2 regions of the Clostridium sediminicola genome follow, and region 2 is predicted to be linked to the other one. Evidence: riboswitches for the same ligand, from Rfam matches in the RefSeq annotation. Region 2 holds a riboswitch; the other holds the start of a gene.
The links. Region 2 has a riboswitch for lysine ahead of ACQ3F0_RS08275 (Na+/H+ antiporter NhaC family protein). Riboswitches for the same ligand answer to the same signal wherever they lie in the genome.
Positions count from the first base shown of each region.

Region 1: linked by a shared signal. The riboswitch ahead of ACQ3F0_RS22045 (aspartate-semialdehyde dehydrogenase) and the one ahead of ACQ3F0_RS08275 (Na+/H+ antiporter NhaC family protein) in region 2 are both predicted to bind lysine.

Region 1 is NZ_BAABMF010000020.1:6,631-14,915, forward strand. It holds gene ACQ3F0_RS22015 (single-stranded DNA-binding protein) at 1-200, shown strand, start outside; gene dapD (2,3,4,5-tetrahydropyridine-2,6-dicarboxylate N-acetyltransferase) at 237-947, opposite strand; gene ACQ3F0_RS22025 (pyridoxal phosphate-dependent aminotransferase) at 1,268-2,425, shown strand; gene ACQ3F0_RS22030 (flavodoxin family protein) at 2,437-3,012, shown strand; gene dapB (4-hydroxy-tetrahydrodipicolinate reductase) at 3,023-3,775, opposite strand; gene dapA (4-hydroxy-tetrahydrodipicolinate synthase) at 3,779-4,669, opposite strand; gene ACQ3F0_RS22045 (aspartate-semialdehyde dehydrogenase) at 4,699-5,691, opposite strand; lysine riboswitch at 6,036-6,202, opposite strand; gene ACQ3F0_RS22050 (alpha/beta-type small acid-soluble spore protein) at 6,649-6,912, shown strand; gene ACQ3F0_RS22055 (class I SAM-dependent DNA methyltransferase) at 7,023-7,760, shown strand; gene hslO (Hsp33 family molecular chaperone HslO) at 7,798-8,285, shown strand, end outside.
Region 2 is NZ_BAABMF010000003.1:321,840-330,124, reverse strand. It holds gene ACQ3F0_RS08290 (amino acid ABC transporter ATP-binding protein) at 1-341, shown strand, start outside; gene ACQ3F0_RS08285 (argininosuccinate synthase) at 540-1,733, shown strand; gene argH (argininosuccinate lyase) at 1,847-3,160, shown strand; lysine riboswitch at 3,271-3,439, shown strand; gene ACQ3F0_RS08275 (Na+/H+ antiporter NhaC family protein) at 3,559-5,283, shown strand; gene ACQ3F0_RS08270 (hypothetical protein) at 5,489-5,821, opposite strand; gene ACQ3F0_RS08265 (MFS transporter) at 5,964-7,190, shown strand; gene ACQ3F0_RS08260 (GerAB/ArcD/ProY family transporter) at 7,348-8,285, shown strand, end outside.

The DNA.
Region 1 (8,285 bases), on a different contig from region 2:
GAGAGTATCAGAAAAAAGTCGATGAAGATGATGTAATTACGAAGATAGCATATGAAGTTTCGATTTCAAAATTAGAAAGAGCAGATGACAATGAATACGAGGAAGAAATGAATTTCGGTAGAGATTATCATGAGGATAATGATGAATCCAATGAATATGACGATTATTGCATGAATGAAAATGAAAAGATTGCAAAATAAAATAACGTAAAGGTTAAAACCTTTACGTTATTTTTATTATTTTCTCAAATCATCTAGAAGTTGAGTTTTATCTTTTGTTTTATCATCAACTTGTTTGATTATTTTAGCTGGAGTTCCTGCAACAACAACATTTTCTGGAACATCTTCAACAACTACTGAACCAGCAGCTACTACAGAGTTAGCACCAACTTTAACACCTTCTAATATAACTGCATTTGCACCTATAAGAACATTGTCACCTACTTCGCATGGTGAAGCACTTGGTGGTTCTAATACACCAGCAACTACAGCGCCTGCGCCTAAGTGAACATGCTTTCCTAATTTAGCTCTAGCACCTAGTACAGCATTCATATCAACCATTGTTGATTCACCAATTTCACAACCTATGTTTATAACTGCTCCCATCATGATAACGGCTTTACTCCCAATAGAGACTCTATCTCTAATAATTGCGCCTGGTTCAATTCTAGCATCTATGTGTTTTATATCTAACATAGGGATAGCAGAATTTCTCCTGTCATTTTCAAGTTTAAATTTGTTAATCTTACCTTTATTGTTCTCTAAGAATTTTTCTACTTCATCATTTTCCCCAAATAAAACATAAAAACTCTTTTCTCCAAAAACATCTATGTTTCCAAAGTCACAATTTGACAAGTCCCCGTCTACATAAACTTTAACAGGCGTAGTTTTTTCAACTTCCTTTATGAAACGAGCTATTTCATAAGGATTAGTAAAATCATAGTTCATTATAAAGTCCTCCTTTTAACCTATTCATTCCCTATTATAATAAATATTATGATTATTATACAGACATATTATGTAAAATAACGGATATATTCTAAGAAAAGAACAATTTTTTTTATTAAATATGGATAAATAATGTTAACTACTAATTTAATCTAGACATTCTATATTAGATTAGTGTAAAATTTATGAAAAGATTAAATTTAGACAAACAGCTTTAACTATGAATCTGTTTAAGTCTAAAACTCACAAATGTTTGAGAGTTTAGACATGTTTAGATTAAGTTTATGTAATGTTTGTCTTTAGAATGGGGCGAAATACAAATGCGAGATTTTTCATCAGAAAATGTAAAAAACATTGAAATTTCAGGAATAAGAAGATTTTTCAATAAAGTAGCTAAAGTAGAAGGGGCTATATCTCTAACTTTAGGGCAACCAGACTTCAATGTGCCAAAGAAGATAAAAGATGCAATTATTGAGGCAATAAACGTAAATAAAACAACGTATACTTCAAATGCGGGTTTAGTAGAGTTGAGGGAGGAAATATCTAATTATTTGTTAAAAGATTTTGAAATAAATTATGGTTCAGAAGAGATATGTTTAACAGTTGGTGGGAGTGAGGGGCTTTTATCGACTTTTACGGCATTGATAAATAAAGGGGATAAAGTTCTCATACCTACACCAGCTTATCCTGCTTATGAAAGTTGTGTGAAATTATTAGGTGGTTCTATAATAAATTATAAGTTAAATTCTGATTTTACAGTTGATGTAGAAGAATTAAAAAGAGTAATCGAAAAAGAAGAACCTAAAGTTTTAGTTTTATCTTTCCCTACAAATCCTACAGGAGCAGTATTATCAAAGAAAGATAGAGATGATTTATACAGAGTTATTAAAGATAAAGATATAGTAGTTATAAGTGATGAAATATATAGTTCTATGTGTTATGAGGATGAATATTATTCTATAGCACAATTTGAAGATATTAAAAAAAGGATAGTATTAGTTAGTGGGTTTTCAAAAATGTTCTCAATGACAGGGTTGAGGTTAGGTTATGTTTGTGCTCATTCTGATATTATGAATCAAATAATTAAAGTCCATCAATACAATGTCTCTTGTGCACCATCTATAGTTCAGTATGGAGCTTTAGAAGGTCTTAAGAATGCATTAGGTGATGTAGAGGTTATGAAGAGTGAATTTAAAAAGAGAAGAGATTATGTTTATGATAGATTAATTAAAATGGATATTGAAGTTTGTAAACCAAACGGGGCCTTTTATATCTTTCCTTCAATAAAAAAATTCAACATGACTTCTGATGAATTTTGTGAGAAGCTATTAAGAGAAAAAAAATTAGCTATTGTGCCTGGAAGTGCTTTTGGTGACGGAGGAGAAGGTTATATAAGAATTTCTTATTGCTATTCTATGGAACAACTTGTCTTAGCACTTGATAAACTTCAAGAATTTTTGAGTACGATTAAGAATTAAGGTGTAACAAGGTGAAAGAAAAATGGATAGCAATTATAGGGAGTCCTAGAAAAGGTAAAAACACTGATTTGTTAGTGGATTACATTATAGAAGCTCTCAAAACAGTTAGTATTGATGTTGAGAAATTTATTTTAGATAGTAGAAACATTAATACATGTAGTGGGTGTGAGTATTGTATAGAAAATGGTATATGTGTTATTGACGATAGAGTCTCAATGATAATTGAAAAAATGAAAACTGCAAATGGATTTATATTTGCATCACCATCCTATAACTATAATATGACTGCCCAAATGAAAGCTTTGATTGATAGAACATTTTGTCTTAATGATTACAAGGGCGGATGGAGTAGTAGATTGCCCAGTGGAAAGAAAGCGATATTAGTGGGTGTTTGTAAAGGGAGAAATGAAGAATTTATGGGTAATACTATTAATGGGATGGCAATGTCAATTGAGGAATTAGGTGTAAATACTGTTGATGTTATCAAGTATTATAATACTAAACATAATCCAGTGATAGAAAATGGTGAAATAAGAGAAGAGATACTTCGTAAAATAGTATCAAATAAGAAGATAAAAAACAGCTAAGGGAAACCCCTTAGCTGTTAATAATATTGTCCATTGAATACATTCCAGGATCTTTACCTGCCATAAATTCACAAGCTTTTAACGCACCTACAGCAAATACTTCTCTGGAAGTGGCTTGGTGAGTTAATTCAATTACTTCGCTTTGGCCAGCAAATATTACACTATGTTCACCAACAATACTTCCGCCTCGGACTGCGTGAATACCAATTTCTTTATTGTGTCTTTTTGAGATACCGCTTCTACCATGTACATACATTGTTTCTTCAGGTATAGCTTCTTTAATTGTATCTGCTAAAAGAATAGCAGTTCCGCTTGGGGCATCTACCTTTTGATTATGATGTTTTTCAATAATTTCTATATCGTAGTTTTCAAAAAGCATAGCACTAATATTTTTTAATACATTGTTGATTACATTGATTCCTATAGACATATTCGCTGATCTAAACATAGGAATACTAGTACTCATTTTTTGTATAGCACTTAATTGTTCATCAGTATAACCAGTTGTGCATAAAACAAGTGGTAATGATTTTTCTTGTGAATATTTTAATAAAGATTCTAATATATCTGGTCTTGAAAAATCTAGAATAACATCTACATCTACAGTGCATTCAGATATATTTTCAAAAATAGGATAATCAAATCCATTAGTTTTATTTTTATCTATACCTGCTACTATAGAAAGATTATTAAATTGTTCTATAGCACTAGAAATAACTTTGCCCATTCGGCCAGAACAGCCTACCATGAGTATTCTAATCATATATTAAATCTCCTTTATACCAATATTGGCTTCCTTTAATTCATTAACTAAAACTTTTTTATTCTTTTCATCCATTTCACATAAAGGCAATCTAAGGTCGCCAACTTTCATCCCCATTAAGTTCATAGCTGTTTTTATAGGAATAGGATTTGTTTCTATGAATAACGAGCTTATTAATGGTATATAATTTAATTGAAGTTCAGTAGCTTCTTTATGTTTTCCTTCAAAGTATAAAGAACAGATATCATGGAAAGTTTTTGGAAGTATATTAGCAGCAACAGATATAACACCTAAACCACCTAATGATAACAAAGGAATAATTTGATCGTCATTTCCAGAGTATAAGTCAACACTATCACCACAAAGGGCCTTCATCTTCATGATTTGACCAATATTACCACTAGCTTCTTTTATAGCTATGATATTTTCAATTTTTGATAATTCTAACATGGTTTCAGGTTCAATATTTAAACCAGTTCTTGAAGGAACATTATAAACAATTGTTGGAATTGATACTGCAGTACAGATTTCTTTATAATGAGCTATTATTCCTTTTTGTGTTGTTTTATTATAATAAGGAGTAATTAATAATAAACCATCTACACCTATATTTTCAGCCCACATACTTAAACTTTTACTTGAAGCTGTATTATTAGATCCTGTTCCAGCAATTACTGGTAATCTCTTGTTAATAACATCAACTGTAAATTTTATAGTCTCTTTTTTTTCTTGTAAAGACATAGTTGAAGCTTCGCCGGTTGTTCCGCATATTACAATTGCATCAGTACCAGAGCTTATATGCCATTCTAGTAATTCCTCAAGCTTTTTAAAGTCAACATTTCCATTTTTAAAAGGAGTTACTATTGCTACACCACTACCTTTAAATAAACTCATAAAACCACCCTTTTTTTATTATTTGTTGTTTAGTAATTATTAATCAAACATTCTGCTATCTGGACAGTGTTTGAAGCAGCACCTTTTCTGATATTATCAGCTACTACCCACATATTGATACCATTTTCTACACTAAAATCTCTTCTAAGTCTTCCAACGTATACTTCATCATGGCCTTCAGATTCTAAAGGAGTAGGGTAAATAAGTTCATCTACATTATCTTTAAGTATTATTCCTTTAGAATTTTGGAAAAGGTCAAAAATATTTTTTATTTCAAAATTCTTTTTTAATTCAACATTAATACTCTCGCTATGCCCATAAAATACTGGGATTCTTACGGCAGTGGCTGTAATTTTTAAATTTTCATCATGAAGAATTTTCCTTGTCTCATTAACCATTTTCATTTCTTCTTTAGTATATCCATTATCTAAGAATACATCAATATGAGGGAGAGCATTACCAGCAATTGGTTGAGGGAATTTTTTAGGAGCTATCCCCTTTCTGCCATCTTCTAAGTCTTTATATCCCTCGACACCTGCACCAGAAACTGCTTGGTATGTTGAATATACGATTCTATTGATACCGTATTGATCATATAATGGTTTTAACGCAACTACAGCTTGAATTGTAGAACAGTTTGGATTGGCTATAATTCCTTTATGAAGTTTAATATCTTCAGGATTAACTTCAGGAACAACTAAAGGAACCTCAGGGTCCATTCGCCAAGCACTACTATTATCAATTGCTACTGCGCCATATTTTGCAAATATTGGTGCGTACTCCTTGCTAATTGATGCACCAGCAGAGAATAAAGCTATATCAATTTTTTTGCTTTTTATATTATCCTCTTTTAATTCTTCAACTATATAGTCATTGCCGTTAAATTTTAATACCTTTCCAGCTGATCTGGCAGATGCAAATAAATATAGATTTTTAATAGGGAAATTTCTTTCTTTCAATACCTCTAAGAATTTCATTCCAACCATTCCAGTAGCGCCTACTACTGCAACATTATAAGTCATAATTAAGCCCTCCTAATAGTTTTATATTCTACTTCTTTAAGACATGTACATAAATTAAAGAAATATTATTAAAATTTTTTAATATTTAATTTAATTGTTAATTTATTTGATTTTCTATACATTACTATTATAAGTTATTTATTTAATTAGTTAAATTAAATTTCAAAATAAATTTTATCACAATTAATGTATAAATATAAAAAAGTAAGAATAATTATTCGTACGAAACATATAATACTCTACTATAAAAAACTTTTAATTGTTATCTATTATTATAAATTAGTATAATAAAAAAAGACGAGGAAAGGAACACTTTTCCGCATCTTCTATAGATAACAAATTGTGTACCTTGTAGCACTCCACTTGATTCGTGACAGTCTTACAAATGTTATCTGTAAGCCCAGGGAATAAATTTGCACTTCACACCCTTCGGCTAATATCCCTTTCCTTATATATCTTCGTTCGCCAACTTAATATAAGTACTTTTGATAGTAGCACCTCTACCATGGTAAAATAGTAATGTTTATTTATATTTATTCAGTTTATTAAAGAATAGTTTAACATAAAAAAAAATGTTATGCAATGGTTAAATGTAAAAAAAATTTTCTTATGTTAATTGTTAATTATATTTACGATTGAAATAAATTACGAACTAGTTAACGGTTGACAGTTAAGGACACCTTTCACTTATGTGAAAGCTTTTAATTTAACTAAAAGATAAATTAATTACTTTTGTATCAGCAAAAGATCCTTATTCTATTCTGCCAAGCAGATAAAGGTTTAGTTAAAGATTTTCTGGAAGAAAATCATCCTTTACTGTCAACTGTAGACTGTCAACTGGCAACTATAAATTGCGAAGCGTTTTTGTTCACAAATTATAAAAATGGCGAGTCTGCTTGTATAAAATAAACAATTACGGGCAAAATAATAATTGAATTTTTACAAGGAGAGATAAATATGGCAAAAACACCTTTAAAGAAAATTATTAAAGCTAAGATAAGGTCAAATAAAGAATTGACACAATTAGAAAAATTGCGAGAAAAAGTTAAATATGAGATTGCGGAAGAATTGGGCCTAAAGGAAAAGGTAGATAAAGTAGGATGGAGTGCATTAACTGCTGAAGAAACAGGTAGAATTGGAGGTATGATGACTAAAAGGAAAAGAGATTTGCACATACCCAAAAATTCAGAAATTCAAAAGATTGATAGAAGAGAAGAATAAGTTTAAATATAATCTTGATTTTTATATAGTTATTATTTATATTTATTTAAGAGTATAGTAAATGTAAAAGTAAATATAAATATAATAGCTATTCTTTCTGGGGGGATATTGTGAAATGTTATGAAGAGTTTGCTTATATTTATGATAGTCTAATCTATGGAGATATAAACTATTGTAAATGGGCTGAAAAAATATTTGAAATATGTAAAGGAAAATGTGTGTGTTTTGACAATTATTTAGATATTGCTTGTGGAACAGGGAATTTAACGATAGAAGTAACAAAATATTTTAAACATACATGGGGGTTGGATTTATCAAGTGATATGTTGATGGAAGCTGAAAATAAGTTTAGAACTAGAAATATTAAAGCAAATTTCGTTTGTCAAGACATGACAATGATTAAATTAAATAAAAAATTTGATTTAATCACCAGTGCTTTAGACTCGGCTAATTATATTACAGATAGTAATAATTTAAAAGAGTTTTTTAGAGGGGTATATAATCATTTAAATGATGATGGCGTTTTTATATTTGATATCAATTCTTATTTTAAACTTTCAGAGATATTAGGGAATAATCTTTATACATATGACAATGAAGATGTTGTTTATATATGGGATAATAGTTTTGAAAATGATATCGTAAATATGTATTTAACTTTTTTTATAAAGAATGAAGAGGATTATAAGAGATTTGACGAATACCATACAGAACGAGCTTATAAAGAAGAATTTTTGGAAAACATGATAAGTTCTGTTGGATTTGAGGTAAATGCAAAGTTGGACAACTATACTGATGATGAAGTTAATGATAAAACTGAGAGAATAACTTACGTGTTAACGAAATAAAAATAAAAACTAGCTTAGAAAAACAGGGGGAATATAAATGTCAGATAAATTGATAAAAGCATTGGCAAAAGATGGTCAAATAAGAATTATTGCTGCTACAACAACAGAATTAGTTGCTACAGCTACCGATAAGCATAAGTGCGCTGCAACTGCATCAGCAGCATTAGGAAGATTGTTAACAGCGGGAGCTTTAATGGGATCTATGCTAAAAAGTGAAAAGGATGTTTTGACAATAAAAATGGATGGAGGAGGACCAGCAGAAGGATTAGTTGTTACAAGCTACTCCAATGCAAGCGTTAAAGGATATATTGGAAATCCTAATGTAGAGTTACCAGCTAATAATAAAGGTAAATTAGATGTAGGTGGTGCTATAGGAAAAGAGGGTGGATTAGTAGTTATTAAAGATATGGGATTAAAAGATCCATATGTAGGTCAATCACCTATATATAGTGGTGAAATAGGTGATGACTTGGCATATTATTATACAGTTTCTGAACAAACTCCAAGTGCGGTAGGATTAGGGGT
Region 2 (8,285 bases):
ATAAAATGGAAGCTTATCCATCAAAACTATCAGGTGGACAAAAACAAAGAGTTGCAATAGCTCGTGCTCTTAATATGGAACCAGATATTATGTTGTTTGATGAACCTACTTCAGCACTTGATCCAGAACTTGTAGGAGAGGTTTTAAATGTAATGAAAGACCTAGCAAAAGAAGGAATGACTATGGTGGTAGTAACTCATGAAATGGGATTTGCAAAGGAAGTTGCGGATAGAGTAATATTTATGGATGGGGGTAAAATTGTAGAAGAGGCACATCCTGATATAATATTCAATAATCCTAAAGAGGAAAGAACTAAGGAATTTTTAAATAAAATACTGTAGGAACAAATACATATACGTTCATATACAATAAAAAACTCTAGATGTAAAAGTCTAGAGTTTTTTATTTGAAAAATATTTATGTATATTTATAAATTTTTATTGCATAATTATAAATTATGTAATATAATATGTATAAGAAATCAAACAAATAAAAAAATAAAATTATTTATATATAATATTTCGGGAGGGAAAATAATTATGAAAGAAAAAGTGGTTTTAGCATATTCAGGAGGACTAGATACTTCTATAATTATTCAATGGTTAAAGGAGAATTATGATTTGGATGTAATTGCTTGTTGTATAAATGTAGGACAAGATGATGATTACGAAGCTGTAAAAGAAAAAGCTATAAAATCTGGAGCGGAAAAGATTTACGTAGAAGATTTAACAAAAGAGTTTATAGAGGATTATGTATTCCAAGGTTTAAAAGCAAATGCTAAATATGAAGGTAAATATTTACTGGGAACTTCTTTTGCAAGACCTTTAATGGCTAAAAAATTAGTAGAGATTGCACATAAAGAAGGAGCAAAATATATTTGTCACGGATGTACTGGTAAAGGAAACGATCAAGTTAGATTTGAAGTTGGAATTGCTTCTATTGACCCTACAATAAAGATAATAGCTCCTTGGAGAATATGGGATATAAATTCAAGAGAAGATGCTATTGACTATGCAACTTCTAAAGGAATAGAGATAACTGTAACTAAAGAAAAAATTTACTCAAGAGATAAGAATTTATGGCACTTAAGTCATGAAGGTGGAGATATTGAAGGGTTACAAAATGATCATAAGAGAGACATGTATCAAATGGTTACACCACCAGAATTAGCAAAAGATGAGCCAACATTTGTAGAAATAAACTTTGAAAAAGGTATTCCTACAAAAATAAATGGTGAAGAAATGTCACCAGTTGAAATAGTTAAAGTTTTAAATAAAATTGGTGGAGAAAATGGTGTTGGAGTAGTTGATATGGTTGAAAACCGTCTTGTGGGTATGAAATCTAGAGGGGTTTATGAGACTCCAGGTGGTACAGTACTATATGCTGCTCATCAAGAATTGGAAGAAATCACAATTGATAAAGATACATTACACTATAAATTTATGATAGCTCAAAAATATGGAGAGCTTGTATATAATGGACTATGGTTCTCAACTTTAAAGGATTCATTAGATGCATTTGTGAGTAAAACTCAAGAAACTGTAACAGGTTGGGTTAAATTGAGATTATATAAAGGGAATATTATGGTAGCTGGAAAATCATCTCCATATGCATTATACGATGAAGGTATATCATCATTTGGAGCTTCTGACTATGACCATAAAGATGCCGAAGGATTTATTAATCTATTCTCATTGCCTAGCAAAATAAGAGCTTTGAAATTTGATAAATAAGTTAAATATGCTACAATGATATTAATAATTAGTTTATTGTGCTAGCTCAAATTTTTGACTAGCACAATGTTTTTTTTAATAATAATTAAATGAAAATGGAAAGGATGAGATAGATGAAACTTTGGGGCGGTAGATTTAAAGATGAAGAAAGTAAGTTAATGGAAGATTTCAATAGCTCTTTAAGCTTTGATAAGAAACTTTATTTTCAAGATATAACAGGAAGCATGGCTCACGTAAAAATGTTATCAATTCAAGGAATCATATCTGAGAGTGATAAAGAAAAGATATTAGAAGGGCTTAATTCAATCTTGGATGATATAAATAATGAAAAACTATTAATTGAAGGGGACTATGAAGATATACATAGTTTTGTTGAAACTAATTTAATTAAAAAAATTGGTGATGTAGGTAAGAAACTTCATACAGCTAGGAGTAGAAATGACCAAGTAGCTGTAGATATGAAGATGTATTCAAGAGAAAAAGCAAAAGAAATAATTGAAAATGTAGCCCTACTTATGGATACAATGAAAACTGTTGGTGAGAACAATCATGTAATGATGCCGGGTTATACTCATTTACAGAGAGCTCAGGTTGTTACTTTTACGCAGCATATTATGGCTTATTATAATATGTTAAAAAGAGATAAAAAAAGACTTGAGAATGCAGTGGATATTTTAAATGAAAGTCCTTTGGGATGCTGTGCTTTGGCAGGAACTACATATAATACAAAAAGAGAGTTAACTGCTAAAGAACTTAAATTTGATAAACCTGTTGATAATTTTATGGATGGTGTAAGTGATAGAGACTATTTATTAGAGTTGATGTCAGATTTCTCTATAATAATGATGCATTTGAGTAGGTTAAGTGAAGAATTGATATTATGGAGTAGTAAGGAATTTGATTTTGTAGAAATAAGTGATGCATATTCTACAGGTAGTAGTATAATGCCTCAAAAAAGAAATCCTGATGCTGCTGAATTGATTAGAGGAAAAACAGGTAGAGTATATGGTGACTTAATGAGTCTTTTAACTACAATGAAGGGTATACCACTAGCTTATAATAAAGATATGCAAGAAGATAAAGAACCTTTCTTTGATGCTTCTGATACAGTTCTTAAATGTATAAAGATTATGAATGAAATGATTAAAACAATTAAAGTTAAAGAAGATAATATGTATGCAGGTGTAAAGAAAGGATTTTTAAATGCTACTGAAGCTGCAGATTATCTTGTGAATAATGGGATGCCTTTCAGAGATGCTCATGGGGTAATAGGATCTATAGTATTGTATTGTGAAGAAAATAAAATTGCTATAGAAGATATGAAATTAGAAAAATTAAAAGAGTTTAGTGATTTATTTGCAGAGGATATTTATTCATTTGTTGATTATAAAAACACTTTATCAAGGGGAATAAAAAAGGAAATGTAATTTTCTATGTCCTTGCTATAACTCTGATAAAATTTAATAAAATATTGATTTTCAATTGACATGCTATGTTTTTTGTTATAGAATCAGTTTGGTATTAAAAATTGAATAAATATTTAGGTAGAGGTGCAGTAGTTATAAGTACCAAAGTGGAGGTAAGCACAGTGAAGCTTTGGAAAAGGAATTATTGCCGAAATATATAACTAATGCTTTGATGTTATGTATTGGGCTTGTATACAATATATACAAGACTGTCACGAGTCGTGGAGAGCTATCATTCATTGATTATAAATTTGTTTTTGTATTTAAATGTTTTGAGAATCTCTCAAAACATTTTTTTTGTTTTCTCTACTAAATTTATTCCTTTTTAAACTATTAACATAAATTAAGGGGGAAATATTATGAAAAAACGTAGTATATTTATTACTACATTAGTTTTAATGCTTGTTATGGTTTGCACAACGGCATTTGGGGTTGAACAAGCAGTTAAAGAAGCTAACGCTGCAAAATTTGGACTTTGGACTTTGTTACCACCATTAATTGCTATTGTACTAGCGTTTATTACTAAGAATGTTGTATTATCACTTTTTATCGGAGTATTTACTGGAGGAATTTTACTTAATATAAATGGGTTAAATATTTTTTCAGCAATGTTTTATGGTTTTTTAAGAGTTGTAGAGGAGATACTAGCATCACTAGCGGATTCATGGAATGCAGGAATTATTCTTCAATGTCTTGCAATTGGTGGTCTTATAGCATTAATAACAAAAATGGGTGGAGTAAGAGCTATAGCAGAAGCATTAGCTAAAAAAGCAAAAAGTCAAACAAGCACTCAATTGATTACATGGTTCCTTGGTTTATGTGTTTTCTTTGATGACTACGCAAATGCTTTAATAGTTGGTCCTATTATGAGACCAATAACAGATAAAATGCGAATATCAAGAGAAAAATTATCTTTTATTGTAGACTCTACTGCAGCACCTATTGCAGGTATTGCATTAATATCTACTTGGGTAGGATTTGAGTTAGGTGTAATTAAAGATGGATACGATTCTATTGTAGGGTATGCTGGAGCAGTAGTTAAACCTTATAATATATTTATAGAAACAATTCCATTTAGATTTTATAATATATTAGTTTTAGTATTTATAGTATGTACTGCAATATTTCTAAGAGAATTTGGACCTATGTTAAAAGCTGAAAGAAGAGCAAGAAAAACAGGTAAAGTATTAAGAGATGGTGCAAAGCCAATGGTTTCAGATGAATCAACAGAGATGGAACCTGTTGATGGTACTAAACTAAAAGTATCAAATGCATTAGTACCAGTTTTAGTTCTTGTAATTGGATCATTTTTAGGATTTTATTACAATGGGTATGTAGCTATTTCAGGTGGCGAAGATACTGCTCTTATTGAATTATTAAAGAATAGCCCTGCATCAATGTTGGCAATTCGTGAATGCTTTGGAGCATCTGATGCTGCTATAGTATTATTCCAAGCTGCGTTATTAGCAGGTATAGTTGCAATGATTATGGGTGTGGTTCAGAAGATATTTACTATCAGTGAAGCAATTGATACATGGGTAGTAGGTTTGAAATCAATGCTTATTACAGCGGTTATTTTACTATTAGCATGGTCATTAAGCGGAATAATCAAAGAATTAGGAACAGCTATATTTATAGTTGATAAGGTGTTAGCAGTGAATTTTCCTGCATTCTTATTACCATCATTAATATTTGTATTAGGTTCTATTATTTCTTTTGCAACTGGAACTTCTTATGGAACAATGGGTATTTTGATGCCATTAACTATTCCTTTGGCATATGCTTTAGACCCAACACATTCATATATGGTTGTTGCAATTAGTGCTGTACTAACAGGTGCAATTTTTGGAGATCACTGTTCTCCAATTTCAGATAGTACAATCTTATCATCTATGGGATCTGCTGCAGACCATATAGATCATGTTAAGACGCAAGTTTTCTATTCATTAACAGTTGCAGCTGTAACAATATTATGTGGTTATATTCCAGCAGGACTTGGAGTTTCAATTTGGATTCTTTTACCTGTAAATATTTTAATCATAGCTTCTATCGTTAGATTTGTTGGAAAACCTGTAGAAGCATAATAATATGATAGAGATTTTAATCAAGAGTACTGAATAATTTCAGTGCTCTTTTTGTTATTCAAACCTAAACTCTAAACTCTTAACTAATATATATGTCTACATGTAACTTTTTACTTTATTCTAATGTTAAACTTATTTTATATAAAGTATTAGGTAAATGATTTTTAAGAGGTAGAGGTAAAATCCTAAAAAGTTCAAGTGCTTTTCAGGATTTTTTCTCTTCTCCAGCACCTATATAGGTTAATGCTGTTCCTAACACAATAATCCATTCTCCTATAAGTATTTTATATGTTGATTGAAGATTCTTTATATCATGAGTATTTTTTATGCAGCATCTTAGTAATAAATATTCCTTCAAAATTGCTATAGCTAAAATAAGTCTTCCAACTAAATATAGAAGTCTTATTGGTTGTCTTAAATTATCTGGGTTACATCCTAAATCTTGTTCTTCATTTTCTTTATGTTTAATTTCACAAAGTTCATTTTTCTCAAGAGAGATTGCTTTTAGGAAAAGTGAGTCTGCTAATAATTCAAACAAAACTACTAGCTTACCTAATTTGAAATATGGTTATATATGGATTTTAAACTCATAAGAATAAAGAATACATCTTTGTATTACTATTGGAATAGTAATAAGGGAGTGTTATAATGATATTGCTATTCGTGATGTATAAGGATGAATGAAACTAAAAGAAAAGAATCTATATCAAGAAAAAGGTGGCAAAACATTGAATAATTTAGCAGTTATAAATCAAAAAAAAACTAGTAATCTTACAAGACTTATAGCAGTATCTATAGGACACTTTATTAATGATTTTTATATGAATCTTATTCCGCCAATATTATTTTTATTCGCAAACAGTTTGTCTTTAAGTCTAACACAGCAAGGATTTATAGCATTTGTAATAACAAGTAGTGGTACATTTGCGCAACCTATTATCGGTAGTTTTGTGGACAAGTATGGGAGAACATATCTTTTAATTATATCTATATTATGGATAGGTATTTGGATGAGTTTAACGGGAATAGTTACAAATTATTATTTATTTCTTTTAATAGTTTTTATGGGCGCATTAGCATCCTCGTTATATCATCCTTTGGGAAGTGCTACTGCAATCATGTTGGGCAATAAATCAAGAGGGAAAAGCATTTCTATTTTTATGACTATTGGTGGTTTTGCTGCATCCGTTACACCATTAATAACTATACCTATAGTAAAAAACTATGGTACTGATAAGCTAATTTATTTTATGATTGTTGCATTTGTTACTGCAGGATTAATGTATATTTTACAAGTTCATAAAATTGAAATTACAACTAAAGTAAAGAAAACAAAAGATTCTGAGGAAAAGGCTAATCATTTTTCACTAAAATGGATATCAGTTATAGTTTTTATAGCTACAAATAAATTTTTTATTGTAAGGACATTTTTGACTTTTGGAATACAAATATTAGTTTTAAAAAATGTTGATATAAAAATTGCCGGAATAATACTTTCTTCATATCTCTTTATGAATGCTGCTGGTACGATTACAGGTGGGTTTTTAAATGATAAATTTGGTAGTAAGAAAGTTATACAAATTTCAAATGCGTTAGCTCTTATAATAATATTAATGATAATTTTTGGCTCAGGGATGATTTCTATGATTGCTTTTATATTTTTAGGATTTACTTTTAGTTGTACTAATGCAGCCAATATTGTATTTACACATGATTTAATGCCAGATAAAAAGAACACAGGAACAGGTCTGATTATGGGACTTTCAGGAGGGATAGGTGGACTAGGAATATTTGTGTTTGGTAAGTTAGCAGATCATTTGGGGTTAATCTCAGCAACACCTTTTGTACTTATACCTGTAGTAATGGTGAATATACTATTATTGTTTATACCAAAAAAAGTAGCTTAGTAAGCTTGTGTGGTGGATTGATTTTTTTATAGTTTGTATTGCATATCTTGTAGGAAGAATATATTTATTTGGTATCTGGTTAAACTATAGTTAAGTTTAATTGAATTATTTGATGATAAAGGGATAATTTATTAACTATAGATTGGGGAATTAAATAATGAATAAAGAAGTTATTTCCGATAAACAAGGAGTATCGCTTGTAACTCTTTTTATAATTGGGGAATCTAGCATACTGGTATCTGGTATAACAGCAAAAAAAGAATTATGGTTGGCTATTATTTTTGCGATATTTATGGTATTACCTTTTATATTTTTATATAGTAAATTATTTAATGTTTCCACAGATAAAAATTTGTTTGAAATAATTGAGATTACCTTTGGAAAATTCATTGGAAAGGGGATAATCTTAATATATACTTGGTATACTTTTGATTTAGCATCTTTAGTTCTAATAGACTTGGGTCAATTTATAAATATTGTTAATTTGGATAGTACCCCAATAATTGTGATAATTATATGTATTATGATTCTATGTGCTTGGATAGTAAAAGAAGGAATTCTAGTTATGGGTAAGTTTGGGGAATTATTCTTGAATGTACTTGTCATTTTATCTATTTTTGGAATATTATTACTCGTTCCTAAGATGAACATAAATAATCTTCGTCCTATATTATATAATGGGATTAAACCGGTTATTAAAGGTGCTTATGAAGTATTTATTTATCCTTTTGGCGAAACGGTAGTGTTTACTATTGCTTTTTCTACTCTAAAAAGCAAGAAATCTATTTATAAAATATATAATCAGGGTTTGCTAGTTGGAGGAATATTTTTATTAATGACTTCATTAACAATTGGTTTAGTTATAGGAATAGAGCATGCATCAATATTGTATTATCCAGCATATGAAGCTATTGAAAGAATAGATGTTGGAAATGTTTTGCAAAGAATAGAAGTGATATCGGGTGTTATATTTGTAGTGGGATGCTTTATTAAAATTAGCATTTATTTATTGGCAACATGTAAAGGAGTTGCTAAGATATTTGAATGTAATAATTATAGATTCATAGTAATGCCTATTTCACTACTAATTGTAAA